3 regions of the Pseudoalteromonas sp. c7(2019) genome follow, and region 2 is predicted to be linked to each of the others. Evidence: predicted binding sites of a transcription regulator. Region 2 holds the regulator's gene; each other region holds the start of a gene.

Region 1 (8,082 bases), on a different contig from region 2:
AGCTCCGTAGCGCTGGCTTATTAGATAATTGATATTGCTTGAGCTCACCATATCCTCGCTCTATTTCCCATCGTTGCCAATAAACATCGAGTAGCGCTTTCAGCGGGTACTTTTCTGGACAGGCGCATGAGGTGATGAACCCTTTTATTTCACCTTTAGGTGTCGGAATTTGAATAAGCCTTGCTTGCCATGTATCACCTAGGTAAGGGGCTGATTTTTTAGCTTGTGGCGAAATAGGCATTGTTATTAAGTGGTCGTAATCGCTAAATGATTCCGTTATTTCATAGCGCATTTTACTTTTGATGGGCGTAAGCCAATGATGATTTTCGCTAACACCTTGCCAGCTCGTGAATAGTTCAGCCGAAAAGAAACCTCTATCAAATAGAGTTAGTGAATGTTCAGGTGCTGAGCCAACAAGCTGTTGAGCATAATGAATTTCACTTTGAGTAATGGGGCCAAACGCTGCATCGGATATTAAATGCGTTCTTGTCGACATCAAGGTTACAGCAAGTACTGAGGGGAAGTTCGTTGTCGATTGAGCATAGCCAAAATGACGGTTACTCGGCGTATCTTGGGTTTTAAATTGTGTACCGTCAACGCTTAGCAGCTTTAAACCACACACGTCATCAAAAGTTTGCGACTGCTCCCACTGCGTTGCTGTATGTTTAAAAAGGTGTTTCATAGGCGCTGCGCCTAGCTTTTCTTTCCCTTTTATAATACTGCTGGTCGCCAATGGTGGAAGCTCTCCTTTAGCGTCAGGAAAAGCGAGCTCTAGTTTGTCACAGACTTCAGATATTGAGCGGTTTCTTAATAAACCAATTCCTAACACAAGCCAAGCGGCTTGTTCGGCGGGGAAGCGTCGTTTGCGTACAGAGGCTCTTCCTGTTTGGGTAACAGCTTCTTCAATCCACTCAAGGGGAATGTGCTTAGTGAACGAATCAATATCACGATCTTGGCAAAACTCAGTCGTAAGGTGTAATTCTTTAATAAATTCAGACATAAAAATAGGCCACAACTTCTGTTGTAGCCTATTATGAGCCCTTTGAAAGATCGTTCAATTAGCTTAAACGATCTGCATTAAGCTAAATGCTGGCGTTTTTATTTGCTGTTTATATATTTATTTTTCGTTCACTACTAACTGCATTTGTTCATTAACCCAAGCTAGCGCTTCATGATAAGCATCGGGAACTTTTTCACCTAGATTTAGCTCTTCCGTTAGCTCGTTTGCAGCTGACCAGTTTGCTTGTTCGTAGTATTTAACTAAGTTTAAATATTTTGCTAGCAAGCCTTCATCGTTTAATAGCGCTGCTTTTATATCATTAGAAAGTGGAAGCTTTTTCATGACGCTTTCCATACTCTCATCTAAAATAGCATCCATTAGCGACATCATACCGGTTAAAAATGCCATGCCGGTATCTTTAAACTGCCCATGGGATATAGCGAGCAATTCAGCAAATCGAGCGCGCGTAAGCGATAGCCTAATTAGCTCTACAGGTTTGTCTGCTGATACTTGTGCTGCAAACAGTAGTGACAATAGCTTTTTAATTTCATTGGCGCCAAGCACTATAAGAGCTTGCTTAATGGTACTTATTTCTGCGCGTCTTGCAAATGCGGCAGAATTTGAATACCTAAGTAATTTATAAGATAGGTTTACATCACGTTCAAACACATCAGTGATTTTCTTAAGATCCATATCAACACTTGATGTTTCGTAAAGTAATTCAGCTAATGCCATTTCTGATGGTGGTAGAGCCTTACTTTGTACCATTTCAGGTTTTGAGAAGAAAAATCCTTGGAAATAATCAAACCCAAGCTCTAAAGCTTGTTGGTAAATTTCATAGGTTTCTACTTTTTCGGCAAGTAACTTAATATGTGAGTGCGGTTTTAAATCGTTTAGAACCGTTTTTATTGTATCTATATCGGATGCTAAAAAGTCTATTTTAATAATATCAATAAATGGGTAAAAATGACGCCATACAGGTTGATGAATATAGTCATCAAGAGCAATAGTGTAACCTTTATCTTTTAAATCTTTAACGATAGCTAATAAACGCTTACCAGGCTGGATAGTCTCAAGTATTTCTACAACTATAGTGTCTTTACCTAGTAGTGTAGGGTAACCCTTTGATAGTGTTTCTAGGGTGAAGTTTATATAGGCAGGTTTATTGTCAGTTAAATCTTCTAAACCAAAATTAAACTGGCTACCCTCTATAAGTCGTGTTGTTGCTTCGTCACCATCTATATCGGGAAATACGTTATCAACGCCATCACGAAATAAAAGCTCATAACCGATAAGTTTTTTATCTCTATCTAAAATCGGTTGACGTGCAGCGTAAAAATACATAAACAGTTCCGTAAGAGTGATGTAATTGGGTATTGTAATAATATATGGCAAAAGATTCAAAATAGCATTACGTATATTTGCATGATTAATAAATTATCATTATAAATTAAGGTGTTTCTTCTATTTAATTTATTATATTTTACTAATTCGCTTTAAAATTATTCAACATGAGTATTTTTGTATCAGCTGGAAGCAACAAGTTGGAGATTTTATTGTTAGGCATGATATAGTCAGCGAGAATGGTTTTTATCCTAATAGTGTCTTTATTATAATATTTTAAGAGTCAATATTCGGATCAAGAGCCTGTTATTAATAATTATGCGGAGGCTAATTTGGAAACAGGAATGATTATTTCACTAGCATTATATTTTGTTGTAATGTTAGGTATCGGACTATATGCATATAAGCAATCTACTGGCGATGTATCAGGTTACATGTTAGGTGGACGAAATCTATCACCAAGTGTTGCTGCACTATCTGCAGGTGCATCTGACATGAGTGGCTGGATTTTAATGGGCCTACCTGGTGCGATGTTTGTTACTGGTTTTAGTAGTACATGGATAGCAATTGGTTTGGTGATTGGTGCTTGGTTAAATTACCTGTTAGTTGCACCTAGATTACGTGTGTACACTGAAAAAGCAAATGACTCTATAACAATCCCAGATTACTTCTCAAATCGCTTCAATGATAAGTCAAACTTATTACGTGTTGTATCAGCTGTTGTGATTATAGTCTTCTTTACTCTTTACACGTCATCTGGTGTTGTAGCCGGCGGAAAATTGTTTGAAAGCTCATTTGGTCTAAGTTATGAAGTGGGTTTATACATTACAACGGGTGTCGTTGTTTTATACACTTTGTTTGGTGGTTTTTTAGCGGTTAGCTTAACTGATTTCGTGCAAGGTTGTATTATGTTCATCGCACTGATTCTAGTGCCTACTGTTGCATACTCTTTACTTGAACAACCTCTGGAATCTACTTTACATAGTGTAAATCCAGATATGCTTAACTGGATTGGAGCAGGCTCTGCATTAGGTATTATTTCTGCAATGGCATGGGGTTTAGGTTATTTTGGTCAACCACATATCATCGTTCGTTTTATGTCGGTACGTAGTGTTAAGGATATGCCTAAAGCTCGCCGTATTGGTATGACATGGATGATTGTTGCTGCCCTTGGTGCTGTTGGTACTGGTATATTTGGTGCTGCTTATACTTATGAAAATAATATTGTAGTTGAAGATCCTGAAACGATTTTCCTAATTCTTTCTGAGTTATTGTTCCACCCACTTATTGCTGGCTTTTTACTAGCTGCAATTTTGGCTGCTATCATGAGTACTATCTCATCGCAATTGCTAGTAAGCTCAAGTTCATTGACTGAAGATTTATATAAAACATTTTTACGTAAAGATGCTAGCGACTTTGAATTAGTTACTGTTGGTCGAATTAGCGTTGCATTTGTTGCCCTGTTTGCAATTTATTTAGCGTACGATAGAGATAGCTCTATTTTAGACCTAGTAAGTAATGCATGGGCGGGCTTTGGTGCTGCTTTTGGACCACTTGTATTGTTTAGCCTTTATTGGAAACGTATGAATTTTGCTGGCGCCTTATCTGGTATGTTAGTAGGTGCGTTTACAGTGCTTGTTTGGATTTATGGTCCGTTTACTATTAATGGTGAAAGTTTAAGTAGCTTTATGTATGAAATAGTACCTGGCTTTATTTTAGCGAGTATCGCAATTGTTGTTGTTAGCTTAGTAACAAAAGAGCCAGAGCAAAACATCACTGCTTTATTTGATGAAGTAGAAAAAGAGCTTTAAATAGCAATTACTATTCATTTTAAAATGAGTAGTAAGTAATACCAATCCGCGATAATACTTAATCATTTTGCGGTGCTAAACGTGTTGCTACCGGCGTTAAAAAATTATCATTTAGAACAACTAAATATCAAATTTTTTGCCTAGCTATCAACACGTTTTTCCATCCTCAAAATAGATCACTTAATTAAGCGAATTGGTATAATAAAAAAGGGAGCAACTAAGTTGCTCCCTTTTTTATTTAGTTTGTCCCGTCCGAGGAGAGGGCAATCTACGAGTTAACTTGCTTTTTTATCGTTGTTATCTTCAATTGATGCAACGTTATCTGACTTTTTACTTTTTGCTGGCGCTTTGGTAACAACTGGATCTTTGCCGCCCTTTAATATGGTCATAAAGTCATCTTTGCTTTTCGCTATTTCTAAAGCAAGTGATTCAATTTGTTGCTCACTAAGCGGTACGTCTACCTTTTCTAGCATTAGCTCAAGTGATTCTGCTATATCGAGCATCTTGTCATAAGCATCAGCTTCTTTTTTGGTAGTAAACGTCATACGCTCGACTCCGTTTCGTTCTACAACATATTTAACAACAACAGCCATGATTTCTCCTGCAAAATTGCTTGGCACCGTGGTTTGTAAAAACCATTAGATTACTGTTTTTATGTACAGTAATGGTTTGGGCGTAAATTTGCAAGCGCGAAGTATTAATTTTTAGGTGTCTTAAATTTGACAAAAAACGGTAACTTTACTTTAGTTAAGCAATCACTTGTTGTACCAGCTGCATTTTCAGGATTTCGGATCATAGTGATAATGCGTTTAGGTACACTTTAAATGATGAGCTTTTCAGTTCCTTACTTTTTGGTTTTCCTGAGCAACATTCAAAATTAAGAAAAGAAGAATAGGGACAAGTTTGATGAAAACGTTAAAAAATTTATTCATAATAAGCTTATTATGCTTACTACCTGCAACTACCGTATATGCACAATTATCGGAAGTAACTAAGCAAATGCCTCAAGTTGAGACAATTAGTATAAATAATGCTGATGCAGATATGCTTGCTAAGCTACCGGGTATAGGTAAGAAAAAAGCGCAGGCAATTGTGGATTACCGTGAAGAAAACGGCGAATTTAAAAGCGTTAGTGATTTATCGCAAGTTAAAGGAATTGGTAAAAAACTATTAGCCAAATTAGAGGGGAAAATTTCACTTTAATAGCAGTAGATAACAATCAGGGCGCTATGCGCCCTGATTAAATTGTTTTAATGCATCGCTTAAGTGTTTTTTAGCAAAGTTGATTTCAATAGGTGTTGTTAAAAGTGGGTAGCAAAGTCCGCCGAGTATCAAAAACGGGATTAATATCCAACCTTTAAATACCGTGAATATTAAAAATAGTGGACTTAGTAATATTAATTTAATAATACGCAGTAACACTTTATCAGTTGGCGATAACATACTTAAAGAAAGTGCTATTACGTCTTGGCGCTTGCGTACTTTTAGATGTTTAAGCTCATCTAATTGGCTTGAAAAAAATGTAAACATATCAAATCGACTTTTTAATTAATAAACGGCCAATAACTATAATAAATAGTGTTAGTGAGAAAATCCCAAATATAATTTCCATCCAAGCAGGCATGCTCAAACCAACAAACTGCCAATCTATATTTCCACAATCCCCGGTCGCCTGAAAAAAGCTAGGTATCCATTCATGTAACGGCATAAACGACGGAAAGTTTGGTTCAAACTCACAGCTAAATGCAAAAGGGTCTGTGGTGGTTTGCATATCAATATGCTCGCGAGCAATTAAATATCCCCAAACACTCGATACACCCCAAATTACATACGCTAATATACGAACTGCTTTGCTCTGTGGTTTAGTCGAACCTACGATTCCTGCGCCTAATAGACCCAGTACGGCTGTACGTTGATATATGCACATTATGCAAGGCGCCAATCCCATTTGGTATTGAAAGAAAAGGGCGGTCACTTCAAGTAAAAAAACGATAGCTGTAAATAAAAGCCACGGGGTACGTTGGGTGGGTAATTGGGCAAGCCAGTTCATAAAAATTCCGCGTTTAAATAAGACGTTAGATTATGACCTAGGATAATGTATGCGGCAACAAAAAGGAAAAAAAAGCTACCGAAGTCGCTTTTTATAAGATGAAATTATTGACCACTCAATGCAGCCTCAGCAGAGGCTACATGACGCTCTACTTAGTTCCCATTGATACATAAGCTTAGTTATATCGCTTACTTATACTACATGGTACATTGCCTAATCAATTCTTTAAAGTTGCGGTTAGAACGCTCTGTTGCATAGGTGTTCCTTTTTAATGTACTTATGTGTTTTAAGTTGATTAAGCTAGGTATGGTGTAAATAAAAAATACCAATAATTACAATGTACCTACAATGAATATTGCTCTGTATATTTATACATTGTAGCTATATTAGAAAAACCTAAATTTTATTATTTATTAATCTTTAATTTCTACTCATTTGCTTATTAATATACCTGACTTTACTTGTTAGTTATGCTTCGTCTGGTACAATCAGTCAGTTATTCGTGTAAAACGATGAGTGTTGATTAATTCGAGTGGGAACTGGATGAGAATTTTTAAAGCGAAAAGCCCAGCAGGATTTGCTGAAGAATATATAGTTGAATCTATTTGGAACGGCGATTTCCCTCCAGGTTCAATTCTACCTGCCGAGCGAGAACTTTCAGAGTTAATTGGTGTAACAAGAACGACCTTGAGAGAAGTATTACAGCGTTTAGCACGTGATGGTTGGTTAACAATTCAGCATGGTAAACCAACAAAAGTAAATAACTTTTGGGAAACGTCTGGCTTAAATATTCTTGAAACACTAGCGCGCTTAGATGAAGACAAGATGCCTGAGCTGACAGATCAGCTTTTATCTGCACGTACTAATATTAGTGCTATTTATACACGTGCTGCAATTAAGTTAAATCCTGAACGTGTAATTGAAATTTTATCACAAAGTCATGAGCTAGAAGATACTGCGCAGGCATTTGCTGACTACGATTACAAAGTTCATCATGAATTAGCCGTTGCGGGTAATAACCGTATTTATGTATTAATACTCAACGGTTTTAGAGGCTTTTATTCAAAGATTGGTTGTCATTACTTCTCTGATGCTGGAACTCGTGAACTTGCTCGTCAGTTTTATAAAGATTTAACAATCTTGGCAGAAAATAAAGAGCACGATGGTGCTATTTCGATGATGCGTAAATACGGTCATCAAACAGGTGAGATTTGGCAAAAAATTCGAGGCGATATGCCCTCAGATATAATGGATTAAATTTAAACGAGAAACCTGCATTTGCAGGTTTTTTTGTAGCTGTAAAAATTAATACCGCATTATATGAATTTTTAAACAATTTAATGTATTAAGCTTTCTTCAGTAACGTCAAAAGTTCTATCTAATTACAACGCAATTTACACTTCAAAATAGACCTATTATTCAAGCAGATTAGTGCAAGTTGTAAGTGTTCGTTATTTTCGATTGCTCACATCGTTAAATGCGATTGTTCTTTTGTAGTGAATAACTTTAGAATGCCAATTAATTATATGTGTGCGCTATTGGTTTTTAATTTTTAGCGCCCATATAAGTACCAGCATTGCGAAAGCAATTGAAAACAAACTCAAAATATTTGGAGAATAAAATGGGTGTATTAGTAGGCCGCCAGGCACCAGACTTTACCGCTGCAGCTGTTCTTGGTAACGGTGAAATTGTAGATAGCTATAACCTTCATGAAACAATTAAAGGTAAAAAAGCAGTTATCTTCTTTTACCCACTAGATTTCACGTTTGTATGTCCTTCTGAACTTATTGCATTTGATAAGCGTTTTGAAGAGTTTCAAAAGCGTGGCGTAGAAGTAATTGGTGTTTCTATCGATTCACAATTCTCACATAACGCAT
Region 2 (8,082 bases):
GTGGTATCATCCAGTTAGCAAGGCCTGTAAAGGCCGGCATAACCGCACCAAACACCATAATTAAACCATGCACTGTGGTCATTTGATTAAAAAAGTGAGGATCGACCAACTGTAAACCTGGTTGAAATAATTCAGCTCTGATCACCATGGCCATTCCACCACCAATTAAGAACATGGTCAGCGAAAAAATTAAATATAAACTACCTATATCTTTATGATTAGTTGTGTAAAGCCAGCGTTTAAAACCTTTAGCTGGGTGATGAGCATGATGAGCTTCATTGGCGTTAGGTTGTTCTACTATGCTACTCATTAGTTCGCCTCCACTTTGGCATCAAGTGCAGCCTGTATTTGACTCGGTTGAATAACATCACCCGTATCATTACCCCACACATTACGTTTATAAGTAATAACCGCTGCTAATTGCTTTATAGATAACTGTTTGGCAAATGCTTGCATTGCCGTACCGGGTCGCCCATGGATAACTACATCAATGTGATCTTTTATATCGCCAAGCACTATAGGGCTGCCTTTAAGTGCAGGAAATACACCCGGTAACCCCATGCCAGTAGGCTGATGACATGCAGCACAATTGGCCATATATACTTGTTCGCCTAAAGTCATTAATTCTTCTTTTGGGAGGGTTTTATCAAGTAATGCGGCATCTGCTAATGCTGCTTTTTGTTTAGCTTGCTTTGCATCTGCAAGCCACGTTTTAAAATCAGCCTCAGATTTAGCGACCACCACAACGGGCATAAAGCCATGATCTTTACCACACAACTCAGCACATTGGCCTCGGTAAGTACCTTCTTCGTTTATGTTCGTCCATGTTTCGTTTATAAAGCCGGGATTCGCATCTTTTTTAACTGCAAAATCAGGTACCCACCAAGAGTGAATAACATCGTCAGAAGTCATTAAAAATCGTACTTTTTGATTTATTGGCAGTACGAGAGGTTTATCAACCTCAAGTAAGTAGTTAGGATTTTTATCTGCAAGATTCGCTATTTCATCTTGCGGGGTAGATAAAATAGAGTAGAACTCTACATCTTCACCCATATATTCATAATGCCATTTCCATTGCGAGCCTGTAATTTTAATAGTGAGATCAGCTTTGCTGGCATCTTCCATTGCAATTAGGGTTTTAGTGGCTGGTACTGCCATAGCAATTAAAATAACAAACGGGATTGCAGTCCAAAGTATTTCTACTTTAGTGCTTTCGTGAAATTGGGCAGGTACAGCCCCTTTAGATTTACGGTGATGAATAAGTGCCCAAAACATAATTGCGAACACTATCACCCCAATCACACAACATATTATAAATATGGTCATGTGCAGCTGATATACATTATTGCTTATATCGGTTACGCCTTTGCGCATATTGTATTGGCTGTTAGCCAAAACTGGGTGCGAAAAAACACATAATATAAGCCACAAGGTAGAGGTCAGTTTACCCATGTGACGGCTCCTTTGATGCTATTGCGAATGCAAAGCGAAGAGGCATACGGCTTAAACGCCAATTCGTTATTTTTATTTTTTTAGTCAATCTCATTTAATATTGATTGGTTTTGCTGCGCCAACAACGGGTTTGTGTATATTGTGTGTTCTCAAAACTAAAAAGCTGTGAGTTATTATTAGCTCAGCACATTAATAATTAGCTAAAAAATGAACAACAAGCAAGTTTTAGTATAAAAAACAATCAGGTGATATTGAGTAATTAATAAAAAATCAGTAACCAACTAGGTAACAGTAAGTTCAAAAGATGAGCAAAACAAAGGGGTTTAACGTATTCGGAGGGGGAAAATATAAGTGCAAAAAAGTTTACAGCTTAAATTGTCAGTGAGCTATTTATGCCCTATTTTTAGTGCGAATTTAAAACAAAAAATGCGTACTAATTAGTACGCATTTATAAAACTGCTTGTTTAAAAGCTATTTTTAAAGTCACATCCAATCAGCGTTTCTTATAACGCCAACGGCTAAGCCTTCAATATTAAAAGACTCATTCTCAAGATCTACTTCAATAGATTCAAAATCGTCGTTTTCAGCATGAAGTAATACTTTACGACCCGCTTTCTCAAGACGTTTTACAGTTACGTCTTCATCTAGGCGGGCAACAATAACTTGCCCGTTTTCAGCGGTTTGAGTACGATGTACAGCAAGTAAATCACCATCCATAATACCAATATCTTTCATGCTCATACCGTTAACGCGTAGTAAAAAATCTGCAGCCGGTTTAAACATTAATGGATCGATTTTGCAGTGACTTTCAACGTGCTCTTGCGCCAAAATAGGTGAACCAGCAGCAACACGCCCTATAAGCGGTAAACCTAATTGTTCTGGCTCTTCTTCTTCAATTAACTGAATACCACGGCTTGCACCTGGTTTCATTTTAATTGCGCCTTTTTTAGCAAGTGCTTTTAAATGTTCTTCAGCAGCATTGGCACTTTTAAAACCTAATGTTTGCGCTATTTCAGCACGTGTAGGAGGCATACCAGTGTCTTTAATAAAAACTTTAATTAGTTCGAGTATTTGAGCTTGGCGGTTCGTTAATGGTCGCATACAACTGGTTTTCCATACAGTACATTTAACTGTAAGTATATACAGTTAAATAAAAATCGCAAATTTAAATTAAGCCTTAAAATAGCCAAAGTAATTTCACTTGTGTACATTTTAGGGATATAACTAAAGCTAGATTTATAAATGATTAAAAAAGCAAAGGAGTCATTATGAGTATTTGGTACCAGCCCATCACTTTAGAGCTGTGCAAGCAGTTAGAACAAGGCATTGATGGCCAAGGAACATTAATGAAAACCATGGGAATAGAAGTCACTGAAATTGGTGATGATTACTTAGTAGCCACTATGCCGGCAATTCCTGAGCATCATAATCCAATGGGAATGGTTCACGGCGGTGCTAACGTTGTACTTGCCGAAACAGTTGCCAGCTATGCAGCTAACTTTGTTGTCGATTTTACAAAATTTTACTGCGTGGGGCAGGAAATTAGCGCAAGTCATTTAAAAGCATCTCGCAACGGCACTTTAACAGCAACGGCAAGAGCGTTTCATATTGGCAAACGTAGTTCAGTGTGGGAAATAAAAATTACAAATAGCCGCAATGAGCTGTGCTGCGTATCAAAAATGACCGCAGCAGTCGTAGAGCGAAGATAGTTACTTTTCGATTGGGTAAATTGTAATTTCCATACCCGCACCAATCGCAGATATACGTAGTAATGTATCTGCATCTAAGGCTTGATTAAAGCACTTAGGTGAAGTGCCTGATTCAAAACCAATATCAAACGTTCTACGTGAACAGCTTAACCATTGTTTTAGCGCGTTACGCGAACACGATTCAATAAGCTCACATATATGGTTTATTGCTTTGTCAGGCGTGTTTACTACACCTGTTGCTTCAATACGCGCTAATTGACGGTATTCGTCTTTGTCATAATGTAAAATCGTCGCGACTTTTTTCAAGTCTGCCACTAGCAAACTAATATCTTGCTTTGATTCAAGCTCAAGATCTACATTTAAAAATTGAATTTCCGACATCGTTTCGTATTTATCCTCTAATAATTTCATTGCAAACTTTAACGCAGTTTTACCGTTATACCAAATCAACTATGCTCTATTAACAACTTTATATAGATATTTCGCAGCTTTTAAGTATTTTTTAGCGTTTAAAGCTAGCTGGATATCAAACACTCAGCTCAATTAAACAAATAAGTCATGTTAGCAATTTAAGTGTAATCTTTTTTATTTTTAAATGATTACAGTAAGCTATAGTTTAAACTGCGACAAAATGTCGCAGTAACTAATCCCATTAATGTAATAAACTAGCCTCTAAAAATAATAAGACTAAAACATGAATAAAAAAATATTTAAGTATGCTCGCAAGTTACATAAATGGCTCGGTTATTTGCTCGCATTACAAATTTTAGCTTGGCTATTAGGTGGTTTAGTCATGAGCGCTATCCCTCTTGATAAAGTTCATGGGGAGCATCTTGCAACACGTACTCTTAATAACCCATTTACGCAGGCTGATTATGTTGCCTCCCTTGACGATATTGCATCTCAGGTGGTTAATCCAACACAAATAATTTTTGAGAACTTTTTAACCACACCTATAATTACAGTAATAAATAAAGATGAACAGCAAAGCTTTAACGGTATAACAGGCCGGCCTTTTGAGCCGCCAACTAAAATACAAATTACCGCAAATGCTAAAGCACACTTACTTATTGATGCTCAAGTGACAAGCGCTGTACTGCTAAAGCAAGGTATGCGAGAAGTTGGATATAAAACCAATGTTTGGCAGGTACAATTTGACGACACATTTAACACAACACTGTACTTGTCAGAAAATAACGGCAGAGTTGTCACCGTTCGCAGCACACTATGGCGAATTTTCGACTTTTTTTGGATGTTACATATTATGGATTACGATGAGCGAGAGGATTTTAATAATCCGCTGCTTATTAGTTTTGCAGCAACCAGCGTACTTTTTTGCCTAAGTGGAATATTACTACTTATGCAAAACATACGACTAAAACGATTTATCCGAATTAAAAGTAAGAATAAATCAAAGTAGTCATATTGGTTTTTAAGAACTAGCGCACTCTCACCAAAGAGTAAATAAGCCCTAGGAAGTACCCAAGGGCAGATTTTATTCCAAGTGTTTAAATCGACTCAAATGTCGCTTTAACATTTCGTTTTCGAAAATCAACTCATCACGCTCATCCAGCAATTGTAAAACTAAAGCTATTGCCGACCAATCTAACGAAAAGTCATGTTGAATACGGGCCGCTTTTTTAACTAAGGTCACTGCAGATACCGTAAATTGCCACTGCGTAACATGCTTCCCCTCAATTGGAACCGCAATATTGTGCTCAACTAGCTCATATAAAATTGCTTCGCTAATATCACTACTCAAACATAGCTCTTTGCTAGTAAGTAAATCATCTTTTTGTGTCACGATAATTTGCATTATGGCTTGCTCCAGTTATTACGGGGATCAAAGTGAGCTTTTTCGGCTAATTCTTCCCAAAGTTTTTTACTGGTATCATCAACAGATGTTGGATTAACAATTTTAAGCACAGCAAATAAATCACCTTTGGCTTTTTTACTCATTAATCCCTTACCTTTAATACGCAAGCGTTGACCAGACTGACTATTAGATGGAATAGTTAATTGGATTTTGCCTGCCAACGTAGGTAAATTTATTTTTGTACCAAGAGCCGCTTCCCATGGTGCAAGAGGGACGACTATATTTAGGTTATGACCTTCAACATCAAATAATGGGTGGGGCACTAAACTAATTTGTAAGTACAAGTCGCCATTTTGCCCGTTCGCTGACCCTAATCCGCCTTGCCCTTTTAGTCGAATTCGTTCGCCATTTACTGAACCTGCGGGAATTTTCACTTTAAGTGATTTTTTAATTTCAGAGACACGACCACTACTATCTCGCTGCGGTAACATAAACTCAACAGGCTTAACGGTATCAACTAAAGTCTCTTCAAGAAAAATCGGGAACTCTATTTCCACATCTTGTCCTTTTTGCGCGCGAGCGGCGTTACTTCTGCTCTGCCCGGAACGATTGAATCCACCGGCGCCGCCAAACATTGAATTAACAAAATCAGAAAACTCTTGATCGGTTTGAGGATCGCTTTGCTGATAATTACTTTGCGATGAGGCATTGTTACCACCATAATTACCTTGCTGTTGACGAGCACGATTTTGTTGATGACGACGTAACTCGTCGTATTTAGTGCGTTCTTCTTTGTTATGAATGACTTCGTAAGCTTCTGCTATTTCTTTAAACTTATCTTCTGCTTGAGGCTCTTTGCTTACATCTGGGTGATATTTTCTGGCTAATTTTTTATAAGCTACTTTAACCGCTTTATCGTCTGCATCAGGCGATATTCCGAGCACTGCATAATAATCAACAAATTTCATTTGCAATCCAAATCCCCATATTGAGTAAGCTTTAAGCATACTCCTTAACGTATAATCTTGTGTGGTTAAAATACGATAAATAGTAAGAAATAAATGAATAGTGAAAATAACTTTGAATAAAAAATTAATCGGACACTTCTTAGTAATATAAGTGCAGGCCTTAAGTTAACTTTATCTTTTATCTTCAAGGCTTTAAACTGCCTGTTCCTGTAGTTCACATTTGTGATGGATATGACTCGATTTATTCTGGCCTTACTGGCTTGTTGTGTGTGCGTTTCGGTATCAGCCGAACAATTTACCCATTTTTCAACGGCTAAAAGACATTTAATTAAAACCCTCCCTGACAACGCCAAAAGTATTTACTGCGGTTGTGATATTAAAAAAGAAGGCAAAAAACTCATTCCTGATCCTTCTAACTGTGGTTACATTCCTCGAAATACACTTACCCGCTCAGGCAAAGTAAATGTACGAGCACTACGTATTGAATGGGAACACATTGTTCCGGCGTGGGAATTTGGTCATCAGCTACAATGTTGGCAAGATGGCGGACGTAAAAACTGCCGTAAAGTAAGTGCTAAATTTAGAAAAATGGAAGCCGATATAAATAACTTAGCGCCAGCTATTGGCGAAATTAATGCCGATCGCTCTAATTATCGTTTTGGCATGCTTAGCGAAAACGCCACACAATATGGTCGTTGCGAAGTAAAAGTAAACTTTAAGCAACGTGTAGTTGAACCGCCTGTCTATGCACGTAAACGTATAGCCGACACTTACGCTTACATGCAAAAAACATACGGTTTAAAAATCTCTGATAAACAGCAAAAGTTATTTAATGCGTGGAAAAAGCAAGCATTTGCAGATACAAGTAGTGCGAGCAAGCTCTAAGCTTTAACACTCATTTACATAAATCAAAGTTATAAATGTTGAATAAACGAGCGAGTGCTGTAACATTTTAAACAACTTATTTACAGGAAGTTCTTAACTATGTTTAAAAATAATAAAACCTCGCTTGCTATTTTTGCAGTGCTTTCGGGCTTTGCTTTAACAGGTTGTGGCGGCGGAGGCGGTATCGACTCAGCTCCTGTAGTTACAACACCTGTTAATAGCAGCCCAACATGGACAGCGGGGGTATTTGAACCCTCTAACGATTTAAAAAACTTTTGCGAAACCCCTCGTACGGGTAACGATCCCTTTAATAACAACAACCCCTACCCAGATCAAGCGGGTTCTGCCCTTTATGAAAAGCTTTGGCTTCGCTCTTGGAGCGACGAAACATACCTTTGGTATGATGAGATTGCCGATAACGACCCTGAAAGCTTTACAACAGTAGCCGATTACTTCGCTCAATTAAAAACAGAGCAGCTTACCGACTCAGGTGCAAAAAAAGATAACTTTCATTTTTCAGAACCTACTGAAGATTACTTTCAAGAAGCGCAATCGGGCGTTACTTCTGGTTACGGTATAAATTGGGCGTTTATTGGCGATACAGCCGATCGTATTTTACGCGTTGCTTATCTTGAAGATGATTCGCCTGCAAGCCAAATAGGCTTTCAACGTGGTGATACTGTACTTTCAGTTGACGGTGTTAGCATTAATACCAATACAGAGTCGGGTGTAGATACGCTTAACGAAGGTTTATTTAGTCCTACTAACGGCGACTCACATACTATTGTTGTACGCAGTAACGATGGCGCCGAAAAAACATTTAATGTAACCGCTGGCAATATTGAACAAACACCTGTTCAAAATGTTAAAACGATTACAACCGCAAATGGTTCAAGCGTGGGTTACATGCAATTTAATAGCCATATAAGCATTGCCCAAGAAGGACTTATTGATGCGGTAAATAAGTTTAAAACCGATGGTATTGATGAGCTTGTAATCGACTTTAGATATAACGGTGGTGGTTTATTAGCACTGTCGGCACAATTAGCTTATATGGTTGCCGGTAATGCCAACGTTAACAACCGCTTTTATTATCAAACTCAACAAAACGATAAACAACCCGTTGATTCGCCCTTCCCATTTATTGATGAAGAAATAGATTACTCTACTTTTTTTAGCACAGGTGAAAACCTACCTGATTTAAACCTATCGAAGGTTTATGTATTAAGCACATCAGGCACCTGTTCGGCAT
Region 3 (8,082 bases), on a different contig from region 2:
AAAAAGTTTACAGCAAAGTATATTACTCTATTGGCGGTGGCTTCATTGTTACCGACGAAGAGTTTGAAAACGAAAAACAGGCGGCCCTCGATATTAGAGAAGAAAATCCAGCCCCCTTCCCATTTGGTAGCGCAAAAGAACTACTAGAGATGTGTAAAGAGTCTGGGTTTAGTGTTTCTACCTTGATGATGAAAAACGAAAAAACACTGCGCACTGAAGACGAAGTAAAAGACACATTGTTCCATATTTGGAAAGTAATGATGGCTTGTATTGACCGTGGTATGCGCACCGAAGGTATTTTACCTGGCGGCTTAAAAGTAAAACGCCGTGCGCCCAGCTTATACTTAAAACTAAATATAGAGGTCAGTAACGACCCGCTTCGTGCAATGGACTGGGTTGATTTATTTGCCCTTGCCGTAAACGAAGAAAACGCTGCAGGTGGCCGTGTAGTTACCGCACCAACTAATGGTGCTGCGGGTATTTTACCGGCTGTGCTTATGTACTATCACACATTTGTGAAAGAAGTAGACCGCGATATAGCCACGCGTTATTTATTAACCGCTGCTGCTATTGGTATTTTATATAAAAAGAATGCCTCTATATCGGGTGCCGAAGTAGGTTGCCAAGGTGAAGTCGGCGTTGCGTGCTCTATGGCTGCAGGCGCATTAACAGAAATTGTTGGTGGCAATGTTGTGCAAGTAGAAAACGCAGCAGAAATTGGTATGGAACATAATTTAGGCCTAACGTGCGACCCTGTTGGTGGCTTAGTACAAGTACCGTGTATTGAACGTAATGCAATGGGCGCTATTAAAGCAATTAACGCTTCACGTTTAGCTATACGTGGCAGTGGCGAGCAAAAGGTATCGCTTGATAAAGTGATTAAAACCATGCTTGAAACTGGTAACGATATGAAAACTAAATATAAAGAAACCGCTCGCGGTGGATTGGCTGTTAATATTATCGAATGTTAATCAGCTCGCTATAAAAAGAAAAAGCCGCCTATTTTTAAAATAGGCGGCTTTTTTATTATTCATTTAATGTAGTGACATTATTTAACGGGTAACTCTATATCTGCAAATAACTTATCTACGTCATCTTGGTTACGTAATAAGCTTGCTCGCTCTACTCGCTCTTTAGTTAAGTGCGGTGCAAAACGTTCGATAAAATCATACATATAAGTACGTAAAAAGCTGCCCTTTCTAAAACCAATTTTGGTCGTACTAGCTTCAAATAAGTGGCTTGCATCAATACACACTAAATCGGTATCGCTCACTTGATCTATCGCCATTGAAGCAACAACACCAACTCCTAAACCCAGTCGTACGTATGTTTTTATAACATCAGCATCGGTTGCGGTAAATACAATGTGTGGTTCAAGCCCGTGTGCGCTAAACGCTTTATCTAACTCTGAGCGGCCCGTAAAACCAAATACATATGTAATGAGTGGATATTGAGCAATATCAGCAACGGTTAAACTATTTGCCTTTTTAGCCAACGGATGGTCTTTAGCGACAACAATACTGCGATTCCAATGGTAGCAAGGCAGCATAACTAAATCTGAATACAAATGCAGTGCTTCTGTTGCAATAGCAAAATCGGCATCACCGCGTGCTGCAGCATCCGATATTTGCTGTGGAGTACCTTGGTGCATATGAAGCGATACCGCAGGGTATTTTTTCATAAACCCTTGAATTACGTTAGGCAAAGCATAACGAGCTTGGGTATGTGTTGTAGCAATATTTAACTTACCTTGATCAGGTAGCGTATGCTCATTAGCAACGGCTTTAATACCTTCTACTTTAGAGAGTATTTCACGAGAAATATTAATAATATCTTCGCCGGCACCGGTTACATGCGTTAAATGCTTACCACTGCGACCAAAAATTTGCACACCCAACTCATCTTCTAACATGCGTACTTGTTTAGAAATTCCTGGCTGCGAGGTAAATAAACTCTCAGCAGTCGCTGAAACATTTAATTTATGATTTTGTACTTCTACGATGTATCTGAGTTGTTGTAATTTCATGGCTGCAAATTTTAACGTTATTATTCATATTATTTATAAAGGCAATACCGCTTAAAACCAAGTGTTATTTACGTAAAATAGCACTTTAGGTCTTTAGGTGTGCAATTATCTGATTAGAGCTCAAGGCTAGCATAATAAATATGCTTCAGGTAGCGATGATTATTCAGCTTTAGTTTATAAGCCCTTAGGCTTACTGCAGTTTATAAAGAGCTCAACCTATCAATTTTTTGGTATATTTTTTAAGTTAATCGGCGCAAAGCTACCCTGTTAACGTATATTTAATGTAAGATTAAATAATTAGGTTATATATCCGAGAATTACACCATGATCGTTTCTATTATAATAGTGCTTATAGTTGCATTGATTGTGATTGCACTTTGGGTAAGTGCTGTACAACAACACAAAGAAAAACAAGAGGCAGAACGCCGTAAAGAGCTTACAAAACAAAAAGCTATAATAGAAGAAACAGAAGAGGCACTAATGAATAGTGCTAACATCCCCCTTTCTGAAAATCTAATTCGTACATTACAGCGCCGTATTTACGAAGCCTTAAATACAATGGTTACTAACTCGCAAACATCTAAAGCACTTAAAAGCCGCTTAAGTGAAGCAAAAACGCACTTATCTAATCCAGTTCAAGATAATAGCAATGAAGCTTTAACGCTACCGAGTAATGACAAACAACTTGTAGGCCTAATTCAGGGCATTAAAAAATTACGCTCAATTTTACGCTCTGAACACAGCAAAGGTCGTATTGATAGCCAAGTTTTTGTTTTAGAAGATAAACGTCTCGAAAAACTACAACTGCGTATTAATATTGAAAGCCAAATAAAACGTGGCTTGTCTGCCCGCTCAGCCAGTATGGTTGGCTCTGCAAGACAGTACTTTGAAAAAGCGCAGGCAACACTCAGCGCAGTTACCTACTCTGATGAATATGTAACAACAAAACGGCTAGAAGTTGAGGGTTACTTAGAGGCAATTAGTGTTGAACTGAGAGCTTCTAATGCAAGCGCACTTAAAAAGAAAACAGAAGAAGAGCAAGACGACTTAGATATACTGTTTGCTCCTAAAAAGAAATGGTAGTGCTTTTATAAAAGCATTAAAAAAGCCTGCACAAATTAAAATTTGTGCAGGCTTTTTTGTATTTTTTGTTAGCTATTAAGACAAAAATGCAAACTTGAAAACAAACAAGGCTGTTAATATCCAAACACTAATACTGACTTGGTCTTGCTTACCGCACAAGACTTTAACCGCCGTATAAGATATAAAACCAAGTGCAATACCGTGCGCAATCGAAAACGTTAATGGTGTCATTAGTAATACCACAGTAACAGGAATTGCATCGGTCATATCATCCCAGTTTACAAACTTTAAATTTTGCAGCATCAGAACAGCGACATATAAAATAGCGCCTGCCGTAGCATAAGCCGGTACCATTTGTGCAAGCGGTGCAAAAAACATCATTAGTAAAAAGCAAATACCTACAACTACAGCTGTTAAGCCAGTACGTCCGCCAACAGATACACCAGCAACCGATTCTATATACGATGTAGTCGTAGACGTACCTAGCATCGCACCTGCAATTGTTGCTGAGCTGTCAGCACTTAATGCGCGCCCTAAACGAGGCATGTTACCTTTTTCATCAGCTAAACCTGCTTTTTGAGTTACCGCAACTAATGTACCCGAAGTATCAAAAAGATCGACAAACAAGAAAGCAAAAATAACACTCATCATTGATATATCAAAAGCGGCTGCAAAATCTAGCTGCATAAAAGTAGGCATTATTGATGGTGGCATAGCCATAACACCGTGATATTCAACAAGCCCCAAACTTAAAGCAATGCCAGTCACTAATAAAATACTAATAAGCACGCCACTTTTAAAATCGCGGTATAAAAGCGCTGCAATTACAAAAAAGCTTAATATAGCCAATAACGGTCCTGGAGAAGTAATGTCGCCCAACTGCACTAATGTTGCCGGGCTTGAGACAATAATGCCTGCATTTTTAAGGGCAATTAATGCTAAAAAAGCACCTATACCCGTTGCGATTGCTCGCTTGAGCACCAGAGGTATGGCATTAATAATCCACTCTCTGACTTTAAATAAGCTTAAAAACAAAAATATACAACCCGACATAAATACAGCCCCTAAGGCGGCTTGCCAGGTATAACCCATTCCTAATACGACACCATACGTAAAAAAGGCATTTAGCCCCATACCAGGCGCTAATGCTAATGGATAATTAGCCCATAAACCCATTATAAAACAGCCTATCGCAGCTGCTATACATGTCGCTACAAATGCAGCCCCTTGATCCATCCCAGCCTCTGCGAGCATAGCCGGGTTTACAAATACAATGTATACCATAGTTATAAAGGTAGTTAGGCCAGCAACGCATTCGCGTTTAACTGTTGAATTATTTTCGCTCAGTTTAAATAAGGCTTCGAACATAATAAACTTGTGATAGTAAAAAGTGGCGAGATTTTAACATAAAAATTATCTTTTACAGGACATTTTACCTTGCTATATACTAAACTGTTAAAGTAGTTAAAATAATAAATGAACCAATATGCTTAAAACAACACCTTGTGAGCAAGACTTAGAGCAACAGCTAGATAATATTTTAGGTTTTGTTACTCAACCCGAAAACACCTCTGTGCCCGTTAATAATAAAAAAGATGAGCAAAGTACGTTAAATAAAGCCCTATATTATTTAAAAAATAATCAAGCTCCATTGGCTGCAAAATGGATGCGACTTGCTGCAATGGCGGGAAACCATAGAGCACAGTTTTATTTAGGTTTATTTTTTGTGAAAGGTGAAGGCGTGCCACAAAGTGTATTTCATGCTGTAGCTTGGTTAAGCTTAGCAAGTAGCCAAGGGTACGCCCCTGCCACTGCAGCGGTTACAGATATACGCAAACATATCGAAACTAAGCGATTTAAAGATGCTCAATGTTATGCGGCAAGTTTGTACGAACAAATCCACCAACTCCAGTTTTCTCATATGATCCCTCGCACGAGTGAAAACACATAAGCTAACTATGATAGAAGTACTGTATGCAGTGTAAAAAAATACTGTATATGGTTATAAAGATAATCCTATACAGTATAAAACCCCAAAATGAAGACACTACTCAAAAATTTATTTTTAGAATACCTTCTCAAAAACAACCCTATAACAAACTGATTAATAAAGAATTATAAATTAAAAAAATAAAAACAATGATCAAAAGCTGAATAACTGTACAAATAAATAGCATAAAAGGCTTGCACGAAAGCACTGTATAAACTACTGTATATGAATACTGTATAAAAACCCAGTGAGTGAAATTATGTTACAGCCTATTACCGTAAGAACAGTTAAAAGTTACCAACAAGATGAGCAAAGCGATTGCGTGAATTTGATTCAAATTGAAGATGAAATTTCAGCGACCTTTGAGCTTTTAAAAGTATTACACCAATACAATAGCTCTAATGCATGGACGTTACTAATTGCTCCAGATCATGTACCTAGCAAAGCTTTACTTGACTCATGCTCTATTGATACAAGTAAATTACTTGTTATTAGACAAAAGCACCTAGTAAATTTAGAGTATGTATTAAATTCTGCATTACATAACGGAAACTTTGCAGCGGTAATTACCTGGACCGATATAGTTAATAACCAACTACTTACGAATCTATCGTTCGATTTAAGTAAAACGAATACAAAACTATACTGTTTTACTAAAAAGTCTCAAACAACAGAGATATCACTCGCCCAATAAGCTTGTTAAACTAATGTTTTAGACTTTGTATTATTATTATGACTTCACTCAATACCACATTATGTTTTTGCAGCAGTGGGCACAATTATGCCGATTGCTGTGAGCCGCTTCACTTATCTGTTAAGCAAGCTGATTCTCCTGAACAACTTATGCGCTCACGATTCAGTGCTTATGTTATTAAAAATGCAGAATATGTTTATCAAACCTACGCAAAAGAAAAACAAGCTGAAAATCCGGTTAAAGAAATCAATGATTTTGCTAACAGCTGTCGATTTATAAATCTTGATGTAATTGGGTCAAGCCATGATGGAGATACCGGCACTGTAGAATTTAAAGCCCAATATTTTTATCAAAACTTATTTTGTGAGCTTCACGAAAAATCGCAGTTTATTAAAGAAAATACTCAATGGTGTTATTTAGATGGCACTATATATCCTGTTGAAGATATTAAAGTGGGCAGAAATGATGACTGCCCATGTGGTAGCAATAAAAAGTACAAAAAATGTCATAGCGTGTAATAAATAATCTTATTTAATATTTATCACCTACAAGGTGTTTTTAAGTGGCAAAGTGATTTATTAGCTAGCTAAACTTAAAAACACACTTGGTTACGACCTTGCATTTTGGACTCATACATTTTTTCATCTGCGATCTGCAAGGTGTTTTTGTTATTTACGTACGGTTGTAGGGTTGCACCGCCAATACTAATAGTCACAAAGTCATATTCTGAATATCTGTGTAATATTCCTAAATCGACCACATTTTGTTTAATTTTATCAGCAACACAAATTGCACCTTCAGTGCTTGTATGCGGTAGAACAACTACAAACTCTTCGCCGCCGTAACGCGCAACAAAATCGGTTGGCCTTTGCAAACTATTAGTAATAGTTTGTGCAACAAGGTTTAAAACCGTATCGCCTTGCACATGACCATAAAGATCGTTGTATTGCTTAAAGTAGTCTATATCGATGAGTAATAGTGCGTAGTCGACTTTTTCTCGTAAGGCGCTTCGTTCCATTTTAGAAAAATGCGCATCAAAATAACGACGATTGAATACCTTTGTTAAATCATCTAGAAATACTTTTTGATTGAGTAAGTCATGTTGAAGTTTCATCGTAATATGGGCGCGCACTCTTCTATATAAAGTTTCCGAGTTAGTTGGTTTCTTTATAAAATCTACAGCTCCGGCTTCCCAGCACTCTTCTTCTTGATTTTCAGATGAGGTTACAAAAATAACGGGGATATCTTGTGTTTCAGATATATTTTTTAATTTTAGACATGTTTCAATACCACTCATTCCTTCCATATTAATATCGAGTAGTATTATATCTGGCGGATTATGTTTACAAATTTCAATCGCATCCTCACCACAGCTCGTTGTTGTTACACTAAAATGCTCTGATAATATTTTTTTTAATACAATTAAGCTTAATAGCTGATCGTCAACGACAAGTACCTTAGAGCTCTTTAAGCTTAATTTCAATTGGTGGTCAGAGTAATTTATAGGCATGGTACAACTGTTTTGTTTTTTTAATTAAACACACCCTATATCACTATATTTTGTTATGCAAATGTTAATAAATTAAAATTCTACTTATTAGTTACTAATAAAAATGATTTATGGTGAATCTTTAATGCATAAAAACAAAAAATGAGCCACTTGGGCTCATTTTAAAACTTCGAACACTTAATTAAATTAAGTGTTATTCGTCATCATCTAAATCTAACTGTTGACGTTGAGCAGGTCGAGCTAAAATCTCTACATAGAAAGAGGTCAAACCTTGCTTTTCAATTTCGCCAATTTGGTTACTTAATTCAGCAACGTGCACAACTTGCGCATCTTCAGCTGTGTTACCAAACTTACAGTCAAATGCCCAATAGTCAGCATCTTCAGGTAGCGTTTTATTACGCTCTCTTTTCAAATATTTTTTCACTTCGTGCTTTGCAGCATCAACCATACGAGGGTATTTGATTTTCTCGTGATTTAGCGTGAATGTTTTCTTCATTACGTTCCTAATTACCTTGGTTTAATGATAATGGCATTTCATGTCATACCATTTGACGCCATTATAGCAATTGCATTTAATTTTTGGATGCTTTTTTTTCATTAAATCAATTATTAGCAAATATATAAAGCAGACCCGTTATAAAGCATATATTAACTGGTGATTATTACAATCATATATCACACCGCAATGAGCTGAAGTGGTTGATGTATTGCATCATTATTAAGGCTGTCGTAAAAAGCAGCTGCATCTATAGGGGGATTGGCTAGTTGGGTTTGTTCGC

Evidence for each region. Region 2 encodes LexA, which represses DNA repair genes until DNA is damaged. Its sites were predicted from a motif close to TACTGTATNNNNATACAGTA; they were not measured.
Region 1: GQR38_RS16375 (YebG family protein) is a predicted target of LexA. The motif match lies at 4,800-4,819, and genes of this name have one in related genera.
Region 3: GQR38_RS07745 (SulA-like leucine-rich domain-containing protein) is a predicted target of LexA. The motif match lies at 5,317-5,336, and genes of this name have one in related genera.

What each region holds. Positions count from the first base shown of each region.
Region 1 is NZ_WTKS01000016.1:46,447-54,528, reverse strand. It holds gene GQR38_RS16390 (IS4 family transposase) at 1-1,000, opposite strand, end outside; gene GQR38_RS16385 (HDOD domain-containing protein) at 1,118-2,344, opposite strand; gene putP (sodium/proline symporter PutP) at 2,677-4,155, shown strand; gene GQR38_RS16375 (YebG family protein) at 4,431-4,748, opposite strand; gene GQR38_RS16370 (helix-hairpin-helix domain-containing protein) at 5,062-5,358, shown strand; gene GQR38_RS16365 (DUF6170 family protein) at 5,383-5,685, opposite strand; gene dsbB (disulfide bond formation protein DsbB) at 5,687-6,205, opposite strand; gene fadR (fatty acid metabolism transcriptional regulator FadR) at 6,749-7,462, shown strand; gene GQR38_RS16350 (peroxiredoxin C) at 7,827-8,082, shown strand, end outside.
Region 2 is NZ_WTKS01000018.1:72,626-80,707, forward strand. It holds gene ctaD (cytochrome c oxidase subunit I) at 1-310, opposite strand, end outside; gene coxB (cytochrome c oxidase subunit II) at 310-1,452, opposite strand; gene lexA (transcriptional repressor LexA) at 1,936-2,553, opposite strand; gene GQR38_RS17510 (PaaI family thioesterase) at 2,721-3,161, shown strand; gene GQR38_RS17515 (hypothetical protein) at 3,162-3,542, opposite strand; gene GQR38_RS17520 (hypothetical protein) at 3,856-4,581, shown strand; gene GQR38_RS17525 (chaperone modulator CbpM) at 4,657-4,977, opposite strand; gene GQR38_RS17530 (DnaJ C-terminal domain-containing protein) at 4,977-5,945, opposite strand; gene GQR38_RS17535 (endonuclease) at 6,177-6,830, shown strand; gene GQR38_RS17540 (S41 family peptidase) at 6,930-8,082, shown strand, end outside.
Region 3 is NZ_WTKS01000005.1:157,007-165,088, forward strand. It holds gene GQR38_RS07720 (L-serine ammonia-lyase) at 1-971, shown strand, start outside; gene cysB (HTH-type transcriptional regulator CysB) at 1,049-2,026, opposite strand; gene GQR38_RS07730 (hypothetical protein) at 2,351-3,109, shown strand; gene GQR38_RS07735 (NCS2 family permease) at 3,185-4,477, opposite strand; gene GQR38_RS07740 (SEL1-like repeat protein) at 4,596-5,060, shown strand; gene GQR38_RS07745 (SulA-like leucine-rich domain-containing protein) at 5,359-5,793, shown strand; gene GQR38_RS07750 (YchJ family protein) at 5,832-6,311, shown strand; gene GQR38_RS07755 (diguanylate cyclase) at 6,386-7,303, opposite strand; gene GQR38_RS07760 (DUF6172 family protein) at 7,497-7,799, opposite strand; gene GQR38_RS07765 (VC2046/SO_2500 family protein) at 7,979-8,082, opposite strand, start outside.